DNA from 3 places in the Sporosarcina sp. E16_3 genome. Region 3 is predicted to be linked to each of the others. Evidence: riboswitches for the same ligand, from Rfam matches in the RefSeq annotation. Region 3 holds a riboswitch; each other region holds the start of a gene.

The links. A riboswitch is a leader RNA that binds a small molecule or an ion and turns the genes downstream of it on or off. The one in region 3 is predicted to bind preQ1.
Region 1: linked by a shared signal. The riboswitch ahead of I2483_RS07715 (QueT transporter family protein) and the one ahead of queF (preQ(1) synthase) in region 3 are both predicted to bind preQ1.
Region 2: linked by a shared signal. The riboswitch ahead of queC (7-cyano-7-deazaguanine synthase QueC) and the one ahead of queF (preQ(1) synthase) in region 3 are both predicted to bind preQ1.

What each region holds. Positions count from the first base shown of each region.
Region 1 covers NZ_JADPRX010000009.1:25,675-30,584, reverse strand. Annotated here, with positions in the region: gene I2483_RS07725 (BCCT family transporter) at 1-1,123, opposite strand, end outside; gene I2483_RS07720 (excisionase family DNA-binding protein) at 1,320-1,550, opposite strand; gene I2483_RS07715 (QueT transporter family protein) at 1,615-2,097, opposite strand; PreQ1 riboswitch class I at 2,105-2,151, opposite strand; gene I2483_RS07710 (winged helix-turn-helix transcriptional regulator) at 2,379-2,711, opposite strand; gene I2483_RS07705 (nitroreductase family protein) at 2,845-3,474, shown strand; gene I2483_RS07700 (DMT family transporter) at 4,043-4,910, shown strand, end outside.
Region 2 covers NZ_JADPRX010000002.1:196,129-201,038, reverse strand. Annotated here, with positions in the region: gene I2483_RS03370 (GIY-YIG nuclease family protein) at 1-171, opposite strand, end outside; gene queD (6-carboxytetrahydropterin synthase QueD) at 238-645, opposite strand; gene queC (7-cyano-7-deazaguanine synthase QueC) at 642-1,307, opposite strand; PreQ1 riboswitch class I at 1,315-1,358, opposite strand; gene I2483_RS03355 (TerD family protein) at 1,597-2,736, shown strand; gene I2483_RS03350 (C40 family peptidase) at 3,151-3,978, opposite strand; gene I2483_RS03345 (metallophosphoesterase) at 4,838-4,910, shown strand, end outside.
Region 3 covers NZ_JADPRX010000023.1:8,365-13,274, reverse strand. Annotated here, with positions in the region: gene recQ (DNA helicase RecQ) at 1-246, shown strand, start outside; gene I2483_RS13370 (queuosine precursor transporter) at 332-973, opposite strand; gene queF (preQ(1) synthase) at 991-1,488, opposite strand; PreQ1 riboswitch class I at 1,575-1,618, opposite strand; gene I2483_RS13360 (MFS transporter) at 1,645-2,811, opposite strand; gene I2483_RS13355 (hypothetical protein) at 2,982-4,091, shown strand; gene I2483_RS13350 (diaminopimelate dehydrogenase) at 4,108-4,910, shown strand, end outside.

The sequences.
Region 1 (4,910 bases), on a different contig from region 3:
CGGCAAGTCCTTTTTTCTGGATATCAATCGCTGTTGAACCAAACGCTGAAAACCAAAATGTAACCAGGAGTGTAGGCGCAGCAAGTACGCCAATCATGAACTCCCTAATTGTCCGACCTTTTGAAATACGAGCAATGAACATACTGACAAACGGTGCCCAAGCAATCCACCATGCCCAGTAGAAAATTGTCCAACCATCGAGCCATTCCCGATCAGTGGAATTCAAAGGCGCTGTGCCGAAACTCATTTGGATAAGGTTTGAAAAATAGCCGCCAAATGAATCGGTGAACATATTGAAGATGAGCAATGTCGGTCCTAGAACGACGATAAACCCAAGAAGTACTAGTGTCAGGACTAAGTTTGTATTCGACAAATACTTGATACCTTTGCTTAACCCAGACCATGCGGATATCACGAACAAGACCGTGATGACTGCAATGATGACAAACTGTGAAAAGATAGATATCTTAACATCAAATAAGTAGTTGAGGCCTGCATTAATTTGAACAGCACCGAAGCCGAGAGATGTAGCGACGCCGAATGCTGTCGCAAAAACGGCGAGTACATCAACGAGAGTACCCCACGGACCAACCATTTTTTTGCCGAATATCGGCTTCAATGTTGCTGAAATTAATCCCGGTTCACCTTTACGGAACTGGAAGAAGGCTAGAGATAGTGCGGTAACTCCATACATTGCCCATATGTGGATACCCCAGTGGAAGAAAGACTGACGTAAGGATTCTTTAAAGGCGGCATCTGTATTTGGATCTTCCGAAGCAGGGCTGATTGCAAAGTGTGATAACGGTTCAGCAGCACCATAAAAGACGAGGCCGATTCCCATCCCGGCAGAGAACAGCATGGCAACCCATGTAACTGTTGAAAACTGCGGGCGGTCCGTATCTTTTCCAAGTCGGATTTTTCCGTATGGACTGACGATAAAATAGAAACTAAGTACTAACATAAATGACATGAGTAGCATATAGTACCAACCAAAAGACGACGCAACAAAGTTTTTGGCATTAGTTGTGACAGCAGCGAAATTCTCGGGTGCTAACGCGCCATACCCGACGGTCAAAATAATCAGACCAATTGTGATGTAAAAGACATTTGAAATTTTCTTCATAATTCCCCCTCGTGTAACTGGTAATTTAGAAACAGCTTCTTACTATACTAGTAAAGTGCTTTTAAAGCAATCAATCGGTGTGTTTAGTATTGCCGTTTAAAGCGATTTTCATTCCTATGCCCTAATTACTCGTAATGAAAACCCATTTCAAATAAAATAAAATCGGCTGAAGACGTGTGTGTCCTCAGCCGGTTTTTTAATCTTCATCTTTAATGTCACGATCGGGTGGGATTGGTTCGTTCCGCCATTCATCGATTTGGTGTTTCAACATTTGGAGCTGTTCCAAATAGTGACCAAACTGATCCTTGTTAATGAGGAATTGTTCCCCATCATGGACGGAGCGGATACGGCCTTCCCGTACGTACTTTTCTACTTGTTCGACGGGCATACTAAGGTGTTCGGCGGTTTCTTGAATGGAGATATACATCGTAACCCTCCTAGAAAAGTCTCCGCCAATTCAATTGTAGACAAAGTGGCAGGGGACGTTTTGGTTAAATCAACTTTTCGAAATTAAGACGTTTATTCAAAGCTATCATAATCGGAATTCCGATTGCCATGACAACAAATTCGCCGATAGCAACTGTTAACCATGTAAGAAGGAAAGGCAGTCCTAACGCTAGGTTCAACTCGAAAGCAATGATGAACATTGTAAAGGTGAAGACAAGCGTGTTGAAGACCATTCGCTTGAACATTCCGGATATGAATTTAGCAGAAAAGATCGTGATTGAAAGAGCTAGGATTGATTGGCTTACCCCGAAAAACAGGTCATACATGCCAAGCGGGGAAAATAAGTTTGTCACAAACACGCCGAGTACAATCCCAAATATAAATTTCTTATTGAACACGACGAGATGGTTGAACATCTCAGGGATCCTAAATTGGATGGCTGCGTATGCTAATGGTGCTATTAATAGGGATACAGCTACATATAAAGCGGCGATAATCCCGCTAATGGCCATTGTTTTTATCTTCATTATTCTTTTCCTCCTAGTTTTTTTAGCGTGGGATGGTTGACGAACCACGTGTTAAAAGCCTGCAATACAGTGTATCATAGTGTTTTTGATTCGTACATGTCAATACATGTGAAAAACGAAGAGGTACGAATTTAGGGAGGATAAATATCGGTGTACGATGCCTTGTGGGAGCAATGATTCTTCTAGATATAGATGAATGTAGTCAGTCAAAGAATGGGGAAAGAGCTTTAAACCACGAGGGTATAAAAGCTCTTTTTGGAGGTGTTTATATGCGCTCTAACCTAAGGGGTTGTACGCTTTGCCATCCAGTTCCGAATGGCTGTAATAACTTCTTTCAATTCCATCCCGCTATCCGTAAGTTCGTATCCAATTATAGTAGAAGGCTCCAATTGTTTTTTTATAACAAGGCCTTCTTTGATTAATTCATTTAGCCGTTCTGTTAAAAGTCGGTCTGATATCCCTGGAATACCCTCAGTGATTTCATGAAAACGCTTGGGTCCGGACATCAATGTATAAATAATTACCCCCATCCATCTCTTGCCAATAAATTCAATCGTATCGTGAAAGTTGTTGCAGACATGTGATGAAATCCCACATTCGTTCGGTTGATTCACTAGTCAAACCTCCATTCTGCTTTATCTTTCATCTATCTTAACATGTATCGTTAGGGTTGACACATACAACTTACTAATGGTAAGTTGTATGCAATCACTTACTATTAGTAAGTTGTAAAAGGGAGGCAATACAATGACTACAACATTAGATTCAAATTTATATAGTGTAATGAACGCAAGGAAATCAGTGAGGGTGTTCGATCCGAACGCTACAATCGGTAAAGAAGAAATTGCAGAAATGCTGAAGTTGGCTACAATTGCTCCTTCATCCAGCAACCTACAATCTTGGAGCTTTATCGTTTTTCAAGACGCAGAATTGAAGAAGGAACTGAAAAAAATAGCCAATAATCAAGCTGCCGTTGAGGATTCTTCTGCTGTTATTGCGGTCTTGGGGAATATAGATGCGTATAAGAAAGTGGAACAAATTTATACACAAAACGTGGCAGAAGGACATATGGATGATTCTATTAAGGATCTCACAATTGCCAGTACGAATGCAGTTTATCCAAATATGCCAAGAGAGGTAAGAGCGAACATTGCTTCTTTCGATGCAGGGCTTGTTTCTATGCAATTTATGTTGATTGCTAAAGAAAAAGGTTATGATACTTTACCAATGGGTGGCTTTGATAAAGTGAAATTTGCTGAGAGATTCGACCTTCCCGGTGATCAATTCCCAGTTGTACTGATCGCTTTAGGAAAGGCTGCTGCCCCGGCATACGGGTCTTCCCGTCTGCCTTTAGATGAGGTTGTACGTTTTATATAAGATTGATTTTTGCCCGAGATGCTACCTGCATTTCGGGCTTTTTGTATAAATACATTTAATATCACGGGTGTTGATTAACCAGTAAATTCCTGCTTACTTTTGTGGTAAATCACTAGGGACTCTTTGTACAGGTGGTTGGATTATTAGGACTGAATGGCTACTACTTAATCCAACTTTATAGTATTCCCTTCGATTTTATAGAAGTGTCACTTTCTAAATGGCGTTACACTGTTACTTTTATTATCTTTCCCAAAATAAGTAGGAAAGGCACTATTAAAAGCGGTATAGTGCCCGAAATTTCATCTTCGGGCACTTGCAATCTCTATAGAAAGGTAGCTATTCTTTTATTGTCCAAAGCAATTGCACTTAACGCTCGGTAAAGTTGTCGTGATCATTTTGTCCAAAGTCAGCCGAAAACGAACGAGTGGAAATGGATACTTTCACGTTTTTCTTACAAATGCTTCATATAATAAAACGGATAATCAACAGACTTGATTTACCATTAAGGTGTTGGGAAATTTTGTTTTTGTGGTATCTTCTACTATAGAGAGAGTAAGGGGGAATCACTTTGTCACAACGTATTTCATATCTAGTCGTGCTGTTTGGAGCAATCCTTTGGGGAACGACGGGCACCGCCCAAACATTTATGCCGCAAACGATACATCCGTTAGCAGTTGGCGCATCGAGGCTTGCAGTAGGGGGTTTTTCATTACTAGTTATTTTGCTCATTATGCGTAAAATCAATTTTCGGAATTGGCCGTGGAAATCTACCCTGTACGCAGCTATTTCAATGGCAATTTTTCAATATTTATTTTTTTCTTCTGTAAGATTAACAGGGGTTGCTATCGGCACGGTCGTCACAATCGGGAGTGCTCCCGTTTTTTCCGGAATCATTGAATGGTTATTAGTAAAACGCCGTCCCACACAAGTGTGGATTATGGCGACAGCACTTGCAATTATAGGGTGTGCACTGCTCTTTTTAAATAAGGATGGAATCGTTGTCAATCCAGTGGGAATTGCGATGTCACTTGGAGCTGGATTGTTGTTTGCCTTTTATACCCTCGTCAATAAAGACGTGCTAGAAAAGGTAGATCCTGTGCCTGCTGTTGCGGTTATCTTTTCGATGAGTGCGATAATGCTCATGCCATTCTTGTTTTTATTAGAAACGGAAGGGCTCATGACAGGGCGTGGAATTTCTGTTGTGTTGTATCTTGGAATCGTCACAACCAGTGTGGCATATATCCTCTTTTCTGCCGGATTGAAAAGAATACCATCATCGTCAGCAGTCACGCTGTCACTTGCTGAACCACTTACTGCTGCTTTATTGAGTGTAATTGTTGTAGGTGAGCGACTGAATGGAACGTCTTGGATGGGTATTGCGATGTTGCTTGGTGGGATTCTTGTATTGACGCTGAGTGGTAGAAAAGTAAAGAGAA
Region 2 (4,910 bases), on a different contig from region 3:
TTCTTCTAATTCCTCAATCGTGAATTTTTCCCTACCGTATTTCTGGATGGCTTTATTAATAACCATTCCCGAGTACCTGCAATGTTGATTAAACCTATCCTGTAATTTTTGAACTGTAATTCCTACATATTGTTTACCGTTCACTTCATTAGTTAGTACATAGACCTTCATGAAGCAACCCCCCATTAATCTATCCTTTACCTTTATTATAAAGTGATTTCTAGGATAAGAGAATAACTAAGGGCGATATATCACGTATGAGGTCGGCGTTTCTCGGACAATAACTTGGAGACATACTGGCTTATTGCTTCTCGTCAGAAGAACTTCCTGGATTGATTTGCAAATCTGTTCCGCCAATTTCTCCGTCGTCGGGAAATTGCTGTTAAATTCAGGATGATCATTTAGCAGAGAGTGATCGTATTTATCATGAATGAGGTTTTTGAGCTCTTTGAAATCAATCAGAAAACCGATTGGATCAAGTTCATTTCCTCCAATTGTTATATTTAAGTAATAGGTATGTCCATGCATCACTTGGCATTTTCCAGCATCTTCGCTTGGAATGAAATGTGCCGCAGAAAAATGCATGTCTTTGTTTAATTCAAAACGATAAGAATGCTGAACTTGCGGATAAAACTGCTGCATCATTTAGAAACACCAACAGACTTTTTGGATAAATAAGTAGCGAGTCCATCATTCCGTAGCACACAGGCAGGGCATTCCCCACAACCCGTACTCGGGATTCCGTTGTAGCAAGTAAGTGTCTTGTCCTGCACAAATTCAAACGCACCAAGTTCGTCAGACAATGCCCACACATCGGCTTTATCGAGCCACATCAATGGCGTATGGATGACAAACCGTCCGTCCATCGCTAAATTCAAAGTTACATTCAACGACTTTATAAAATTGTCACGACAATCAGGATAACCACTGAAATCCGTTTCACTCACACCTGTGATTAAGTGACGAGAACCAATCGCATCTGCATAAACTGCAGCAAATGAAAGAAACAAATGATTCCTACCAGGAACGAAAGTCGACGGCAATTCGCCTACTACTTCCTTCACTTCAATATCAGCCCGTGTCAAAGCATTCGCTGACAGCTGGTTGATCAAATTCATATCCAGTACTTTGAACGATACGCCTAGCTCGTCTGCAATTTGCCGAGCACACTCGATTTCCTCTGAATGTCGTTGGCCATAGTCAAACGTCACCGTTGCCACTTCACCAAAATTTTTCAATGCCCAAAATAGGCATGTCGTACTGTCTTGGCCACCGCTAAAGACGACAACCGCTTTTTCATTTTTCAATATAAACATCTCCTTAGTTTTTTAGAGAGGGAGTTTTCGAACCTCTTTTTTGAACCCTGTTAATGATAGCATAACTGGGGAATGGATGGGACGGTAAGAGGGGAATTGCAAGTTAACCTCTTAGATGAATAGGGATATGGACACTCACACAATCCGTTTTAAGATTGGAAATAGTTAGTTCTATTAAATCGAGGAGAAGACCGGTAAAATGAGTTACATCTGTATTTAAATTATGTGGTAGAGCCTGAAAAAAGAAAATCACAACTATAAAACCATAAGGAGTCGAATCATGAATATTTTACGAGGTCAAAAAGTTGATATTACAAAAAATACGGCAATTACGGATATTGTTACTGTCTTAGAATGGACGACGATAAACAAAGAAATGGAGATTGACGGAGCGGCATTTTTATTGGATGAAGGTGGACTCTGTAAAAACGATGAGAGCTTTATTTTTTATGGACAACCATATAGTATAGATAAATCTGTAAAGCATTTTAGCTCTACAAACGGGCAAAATGAAATCCACTTATCCTTGGATAAGGTTCCGAATACTATCCAAAAAATCGCACTTACCTTGACTATTCATGAGGGAGAGAGCAAAGGACAAAGTTTCAGTACAGTTTCTTCCGCCCGCTTAATTGTGAAGGATCGATTGAGTGGGCGAATCTTGTTTTCATTTACTTTCGGGGAAGAACTACAGCAAGAGACTGCCATCGTTGTTGGTGAAATCTATAGGCATAACGGTGAGTGGAAGCTGAATCCAGTGGGGAGTGGGTTCAATGGCGGACTTCCCTCTTTATGTGAAAACTTTGGATTGGATGTAATTAACGAACCGATAGCCCCCGTGCCCGCGCCTGTTGAGAAAAAAGAAGTAGTGAAACCTTTAATCGTTACCCTGAGGAAAAAAGAAACGATATCAATCAAGAAAACGACTAAAGTAGTCGCGACGCTGGAATGGAAAAGCAATAAGGATTTGGATTTATATTGTTTTTACGTTACGAAAGACGGAACTGAAGGCAAAGTCTATTATAAAAATCTTGGAAGCTCTACTAGCCTACCGTTCATCACGTTGGATGGAGACGCGAAAAACTCTGGGAAAGAGACGATTACTGTTCATAATCCATCACAGCTTAATTATGTTTTATTTGCAGCGTACAGCGCGGTCTCCAACGGGGTTGGCAGTTTCAAAGCGATGAAAGCGAAAGCAGTTGTCGATAATCAAATGGGACAAAAAATCACATCCCCTTTGTTCGAGGAGAATAAGTATGCTTATTGGGTAGCAATCGCCAAAATTGATTTCACAGATACGCATGAAATGAAAGTAAGTCATGTAGAAACTTACTCGGAATCCGGTACTGAAAGATCTCCCCTTATGTATAAAAATGGGGCTTTTGAAATGAATGTCGGACCTGAGGAATTTAAGTAAGACATGTGCGTGCACGAAGATACAAATTAATTATGTGATGTCTTATAGAAAGTGACACTTCTTTACTATTAATAAAAGAAAAAAACATAGAAAAAGTAAAAGCCTCCAAAATTGCATCTTTGGAGGCTTTTATCCAGTTGAGAAGCATCCCTACACGCAGCGTCTAGGGTTTGATCAAGTTTACTTGGTTATTTTTAGTTAAACAACAGACGTGTTATTAATTATACATATACTAGTGAATGGTATCTTGCACTAAGGTGACAAGGCACCTTAAATTAGTTTTTAGAACTGCCACAGCCCTTAAAGTTGTGGTGTTTTTATTTGTATACAGGTATTCGTTTGCCAGTCGAGTAGCCCCTCTTAAATTACCAAAAAAGAATCCCTTCATCAATTAACTAGATGAAGGGATTCTGCTTACAATCGTTTAAAACTATGTAATTTTGATTTCCAATAGCTGTTGTTTAGACTTGTTACTTGTGATTGCTTGCCTCCAGCATGGACGAACTTATTATTGCCAATGTAAATGCCAACGTGCGAAATGCCTTTACGATATGTATTTTGGAAAAAGACCAAATCACCTGGCTTAGGGGAGGTTACTTTCTTCGATTGTGCAAATTGACCAAGCGTGGTGCGTGAGACGTCTTTTCCTGATTGTTTAAAAGCGTATTGAACAAAACCGCTACAGTCAAAGCCGTTTTTTGTCGTTCCACCAAATATGTAGGGTATAAACCTTAGCTTCATTGCCTGATCAACAACGTTTTTAGAAGCAGTAGATGGCTTAGAAGTTGAGTTGTTTGTACTTGTCAAAAGAGAACTTAGTATCCAACCCGATGTTTTGTTGACTTTTACATGAAACCAGACATCGTTCCCCAGCTTTTTTTGCTGTGAAACTGTTAACGTAGCCCCTTTTTTTACCTTAGCAACGATCTTATTAGTTGTACCAGCAGCGGAACGCACATTGACATTGGTTTTCGCCTTAAAAGTACCGATCTTTTTTGTAGCGTTGCTAGACGCTAAATTGCTATTCTTAGCTGACGTTTGTAAGACTTGATTTGGATAGAGTAAGTCTGATTTTAAGTTATTCCATTTTTTAAGATTGGTAATGGACACCTGGTTTAATTTTGAAATGTCCCATAGCGATTCTCCAGTTTGGACTTTATGTGTGCTTGCTTCTACATCACTAATTGCCATACCAAATGCTAAAGAACCTGCTAAAAGTAGTGAACACGCAATTTTTCTCATTATATATTTCAGCCACCTTTTCTATGAATCATTGAAGTGTCAATGACTATATATATAATAGTAGAGAACTAAGTATGTAAGTACAACAGCAGTTTGATTACAAATTCATTACGTGTTCGTAAATATAACGGGATATCTTGGAGTCATATACAGTTTCCAGGGGGAGGTGGGCGATTAGTATTTATAACTTACTAAAGAACAGCATAAAGTTTCTTTATATTTCAACGAGAATGAAAGTATCAAAATTCGCTGCGCTACACCATGGAGATGTATAGAAGGACGACTCTAGTTATAGGAGCACTTATTCTCGTTTTTGAGTGTGTTTATTTTCACAGTGGGATTAAGTATGGAGAAACTATATTTCAAATTTCGTATTTTTTTAACAAGTGAAATGGACCTTTATTTCATATATGTATTCCTTTCATATACCAATGTAGTTGACTCTATTGGGAATGAGCAATTCTTATAGGTTAAGTTGACCAGGTCATAATAATAAAATGAAGAAAGTAGGTATGATAGAATGGAACTATAAAAGGGTTTGGGTTGGTAATTCGAATAGGTATTGTCAAAAATGAATGTGAAAACTCCACTTTTCGAAACAGAGTGAACGTTCACTGAACCTCGCTTCACTTGATTCTGATAATTATCCTATTCAGTAATCAAAGTTTCGATTGGATAAACAACTACGAACGAATCGTAGTCTAGGAACCACGTTAAAGTACCAAAATTTTCTACATTGATCTGCATGGTTATAAAATAACTGTACAAAGCAGGACGGGGAAATGGAACAATTTTGACGGTTACCAATTCACTCTATCTTTGTTCGGTAAATAATGTAATAAAGTGAGGGAAACAACAGATGCCATTCACAACTACGTTACTAATATTGCTCGCCTTAGTGATCTATTTACTGTTATGTTTTTATATCGGAT
Region 3 (4,910 bases):
ACGCAAGTTGCGAATGATGATCCGCTATTCGACCAGCTTCGGGCACTTCGTATGAAACTGGCTCAAGAAGCCGGTGTACCTCCGTTCGTCGTTTTTTCAGATAAAACATTACGTGATATGTCGGCCAGAATGCCAATTACAAATGATGATTTCCTTGAGGTTAACGGTGTCGGTCTTGCGAAACTAGAAAGATACGGGGAAGCTTTCATGGAAGAAATCAAGACTTTTCAAATGCAAAACGTTTAACACTAGTGTGAATGAAAGAGGCAGGTACTATCTCAAATCGAGATGGTGCCTGCCTCTTATTTATTCGGAATAATGGATTGTCACTTTAATTGTGTGCGGTTATCGTATTCGTTTTATCTATTTTATCCGTCCTTCTGCATAACGCAACAAGTGCGTAAACAATAGGTGTGTCTAGGATTGCGACAATAAATTTGAAGATATATTGGCTGAAGATCATTCCAATTAAAACGCCTAGTGGCATTGTGCCGTAAAAAGCGATCGAAATAAAAATAGCCGTATCGACAAGCTGGCTTACCATTGTGGATGCGTTATTGCGGATCCACAATTTCTTTGTGCCATGTCGTTTTTTTAGTTTGTCAAAAATCGCAACGTCGAGGTTCTGGCTTATAAGGTAAGCAACCAAACTCGCGATTGTCACACGGAAGCCCGCGCTGAAGATCGTTTCGAACGATTCTTGGTGTTCATAGAAAGGGGCTGCAGGTAACTTAATGGCAATCCAGATGAAGAAAATTGCGAAAAGTTGTGCCATAAAACCTGTTAGAACGGTTCTTCTAGCAGCTTCTTTGCCATACGCTTCTGTTATGACATCCAGGAGCGGATAGGTGCAGACATAAATGAGTGCAGCTGCAGGTAATACAATCCACTCGCCAATACTGAATAATTTCACAGCTAATATATTTGATAAAATTAATAATCCGACGAAAAGTCCATTCAAATAATAAAGCATTGTTGTTACACCTCTTCTTATCGGTTATCGATTTTTTCGGGATACATATCGTGATTCATCAGTCGGTGTTCTGCCATTTGTTCATATTTCGTTTCGGGTTTACCGTAGTTGCAGTAAGGATCGATTGACAAGCCGCCACGCGGAGTAAATTTTCCCCACACTTCGATATAACGCGGTTCAATCAGTTTGATTAAATCATTCATAATAATATTGACGCAGTCTTCATGGAAATCACCGTGATTTCGGAAACTGAATAGATATAACTTGAGTGCTTTGCTTTCCACAAGTTTTTTATCCGGCACAAAACTGATATACATTGTCGCGAAATCGGGTTGCCCTGTCATCGGACAAAGTGATGTAAACTCCGGACAGTTGAATTTCACGAAGTAATCGCGACCCACATGCATATTGTCGACCGACTCTAAAATGTCGGGGTTGTACTCGTACACGTATTTTGTATTTTGATTGCCGAGCAAAGTTAAGTCGGTCAGTGTTGCTTCATCTCTTCCAGCCAATTAAAAAAACCTCCCGTATAATTTGTCAGGGAGGTCCATAGGTGCCGAAAAAGGGGCCATATTGAATGCACATGGCGTAAATTTCGTCATCCATAGTTTTTTATAGAGGGTCGCTATGAACCTCTCCCGAACAGGGTATTCATTTCGTATCTGACATTATAGGACGTGCGATGATTTGTCAATAGAACTTTTGTTCTTCAATCCGATCAAGGTATATAAAGCAACTGCGAGCAGGATGAATCCTGTCAGCATGAAAGCGGCTCGGTATTCCAAGTCCAAGAATCCAATCACGCTTGAACCTGCAACGACACCAATCGAGAAGAACGCGTAAAAATAACCATATGCTTTCCCACGAAATTCAGGAGATGATGAATCAATTAGCAGTGAGTTAATGGATGGGAAGAGGAAAGCGAATCCAGCCCCGTAAATACACATGGCGATATATAAGTTGTTCAATTCCTCAACTTGGCTCAAGAACAACATGCTTAATCCCATAAGTGTTATTCCAAATGCAAGTGTCACAACTGGCCGAACACGGTCAAAGATCCGGTTGATTGGCAATAAAAAGATGAGAATTGCGACGACACCGAATGTGCTTAGTAACAAACCAGTTGTTTTCGTATCAAATCCAAGTGATTCAACTTTTAAAGGCAACACAAGAGCGAGTACACCTTGTGAGAACATTAAAAAGAATGCCCCGGCAAATGCTCTGACCATCCCCGGATGTTGGAAAAGGTATTTGACACGGAAATTGTCAGCTCCTTTTGAAGGCAGTTTTCGTACATATGTAAACGATCGTAAAACAAAAAACGCAAGTATTGCCAGTAGCATCATTATGCCGCCGTTAACCGCCATAATGAAAGGTGTGCTCGTTTTAGCAGCTACAATGCCGCCATATGCTGGACCAATAATGGCTGCCAATCCAACGAATGCGCCGGAAATAGCAACACTTTTACCACGTTTAGACACTTCTGCACGGTTTGCCAAGAAAGTAAACGCAGCTGGGACAATTAGTCCTTCCATGAAACCATGGACAAAGCGGACACCGAGCAATGACGCCGGTCCATCAACAAATGCGTAGAGGAAGAGAGAGAGTGCCGAAGCGAAAAGTCCAAGTACGAGTATAAGGAAGGGTCCTCTTTTGTCAGTCATGAACCCAGAAATAATATTCCCAATTGTATTTGAAAATGAATACATACCAACCGCAAGTCCAACCAAAAATGGCGTAGCACCAAGAGATAATGCAAATGGACTCATAACGGGCAGTTGCGAAAATAAATCAAAAAACGAGAAGAAAACGATTAGGTAAACAAAACCACGCATAATGAAGCCTCTTTTCAATTAATAGATATCATCCTACCCTATACTTTAGCATTATTTAGGCCTAAGGGGAAAAGGAGAGATTGTGAACAATCCTTTTAGTTTGCCATTTAACGAACCGTAACGATAAGATTACTACTAAAATTAAATGAAACCAATGAGGTGATAGATTAGTGGGATTCTTTAAAAGAATTTTCGGCAGACAGGATGATTCGGCGATTGTAGAACAGATTGAGAAACGGTATATTTTTGTTCAACTGGACTTGGAGCATTACTACGACCCATTTTATGAAAGGGATTTATTATCCAGAACAGCCGCAGATTTGGATAATCCTGAATATATGGTTGTTCACAAATCATTCACTGAAGGAGCGGTGCTAATTCCGCATATAAAAGCAGATACTTCCATTGAGTTTTTCATTAAAACGGATCAATTTGTTGTCGAGGAAGTCGTCAAGGCGGGTGTTGTTGTGAAGCATGCGCAATCATCCGTTGATAGGATAGTCATGGAAGTGATTATTTGGAAGAGTGACGGCCAGGTGGACACAATTCCATTTGTATTGAATATCAGTACTAATGACGAACAATCCAGATTGTCTACAGCATTAATCAGTGTTCAAAAAGAGATTCCATTCTATTTTGGGCGGGTTGTGAATGAACTGTTCAAAGTAGAAAGGCAACTGATTGTGAATATGCCGGTGGCGATACAAGAAGATATGCAAATCACTTTCGCGGAGTTGTATAGTGATGAATCCAGTAAATCAGGACCATTCATAGAGCTGGAAAGCGTAACAGATCGTGAAATGACGACTGCGGGATGGGTCATGCATTTTGATAATGAGAAGCTGAAGGAAGAGGAATCAGATTTGTCTTTGATGAAAATTAAAATTTTAAGGACGGTTTTTGATAAGATTAGTCGTCTTGGTGTCAAAGGTAGATTTACTGGATGGATTGCAGAAAATGTGGCAGATTCAAGCGGAACTGGTTCATACGGTGAGACGACGACGTTTATCTTTACATCATCGGAACCAATGCATGGTAATGAAAAATTGCATAGTGAAATTATGAAATATATGAACTCGTTAAAAGGGTTTATTCGCGAGGACGGCGGCTATCCATTAAAGTACGATGGCCTTCCTGTGCTGAGACAAAATGGTTATGACTATGGGTTCGTTGCGATTGATGAAGTTTTTTTGATGAAAGCGGACGAGTTATATAGAAAACTGACCAACAAAGAGATAAACTTATACTATAAATTGCTGAAATTGAATGCAACAGATTGAAAGGGGAAATACAACGATGACAATTAGAGTTGGAATTGCAGGTTACGGAAATTTGGGACGCGGTGTTGAATCTGCAATTAGTCAAAACAAAGATATGGAACTAGTCGGTGTGTTTACAAGAAGGAATCCGGAAGACGTGACGTTGCTGAATGACAATGTACCTGTTCATATAATGGATGACATTCATAAATTTACAGACGCAATTGATGTCCTAATTCTTTGTGGCGGCTCGAAAAACGATTTGCCAGAACAAGGACCGGCACTAGCAGCTCTATTCAACACGGTGGATAGCTTCGATACACATGCGAAAATCCCAGGTTACTTTGAAGCAGTCGATGCTTCTGCAAAACCGAATGGTAAGACAGCCATTATATCTGTCGGCTGGGATCCGGGTTTATTCTCCATAAATCGTTTGTACGGCGAAGCGGTTTTATCTGAAGGTGCTACATACACGTTTTGGGGGAAAGGGTTGAGTCAAGGCCATTCCGATGCGCTTAGAAGAATAGAAGGCGTAAAAGGTGCTGTCCAATATACGATTCCCGTACCTGATGCAGTTGATAAAGTACGCAGTGGTTCGTTACCTGAACTAACTACGCGTGAAAAACATACCCGTGAATGTTATGTAGTCTTAGCAGAAGGCGTTGACGCTGACAAAGTGAAAGAAACGATTGTCACGATGCCTGACTACTTCACTGACTACGATACGACAGTGACTTTCATTACAGAAGAAGAATTGAAACAGGATCACTCAGCGATGCCACACGGCGGTTTCGTGATTCGTAGCGGCAAGACAGGCGAAGGCAATGCACAAGTGATGGA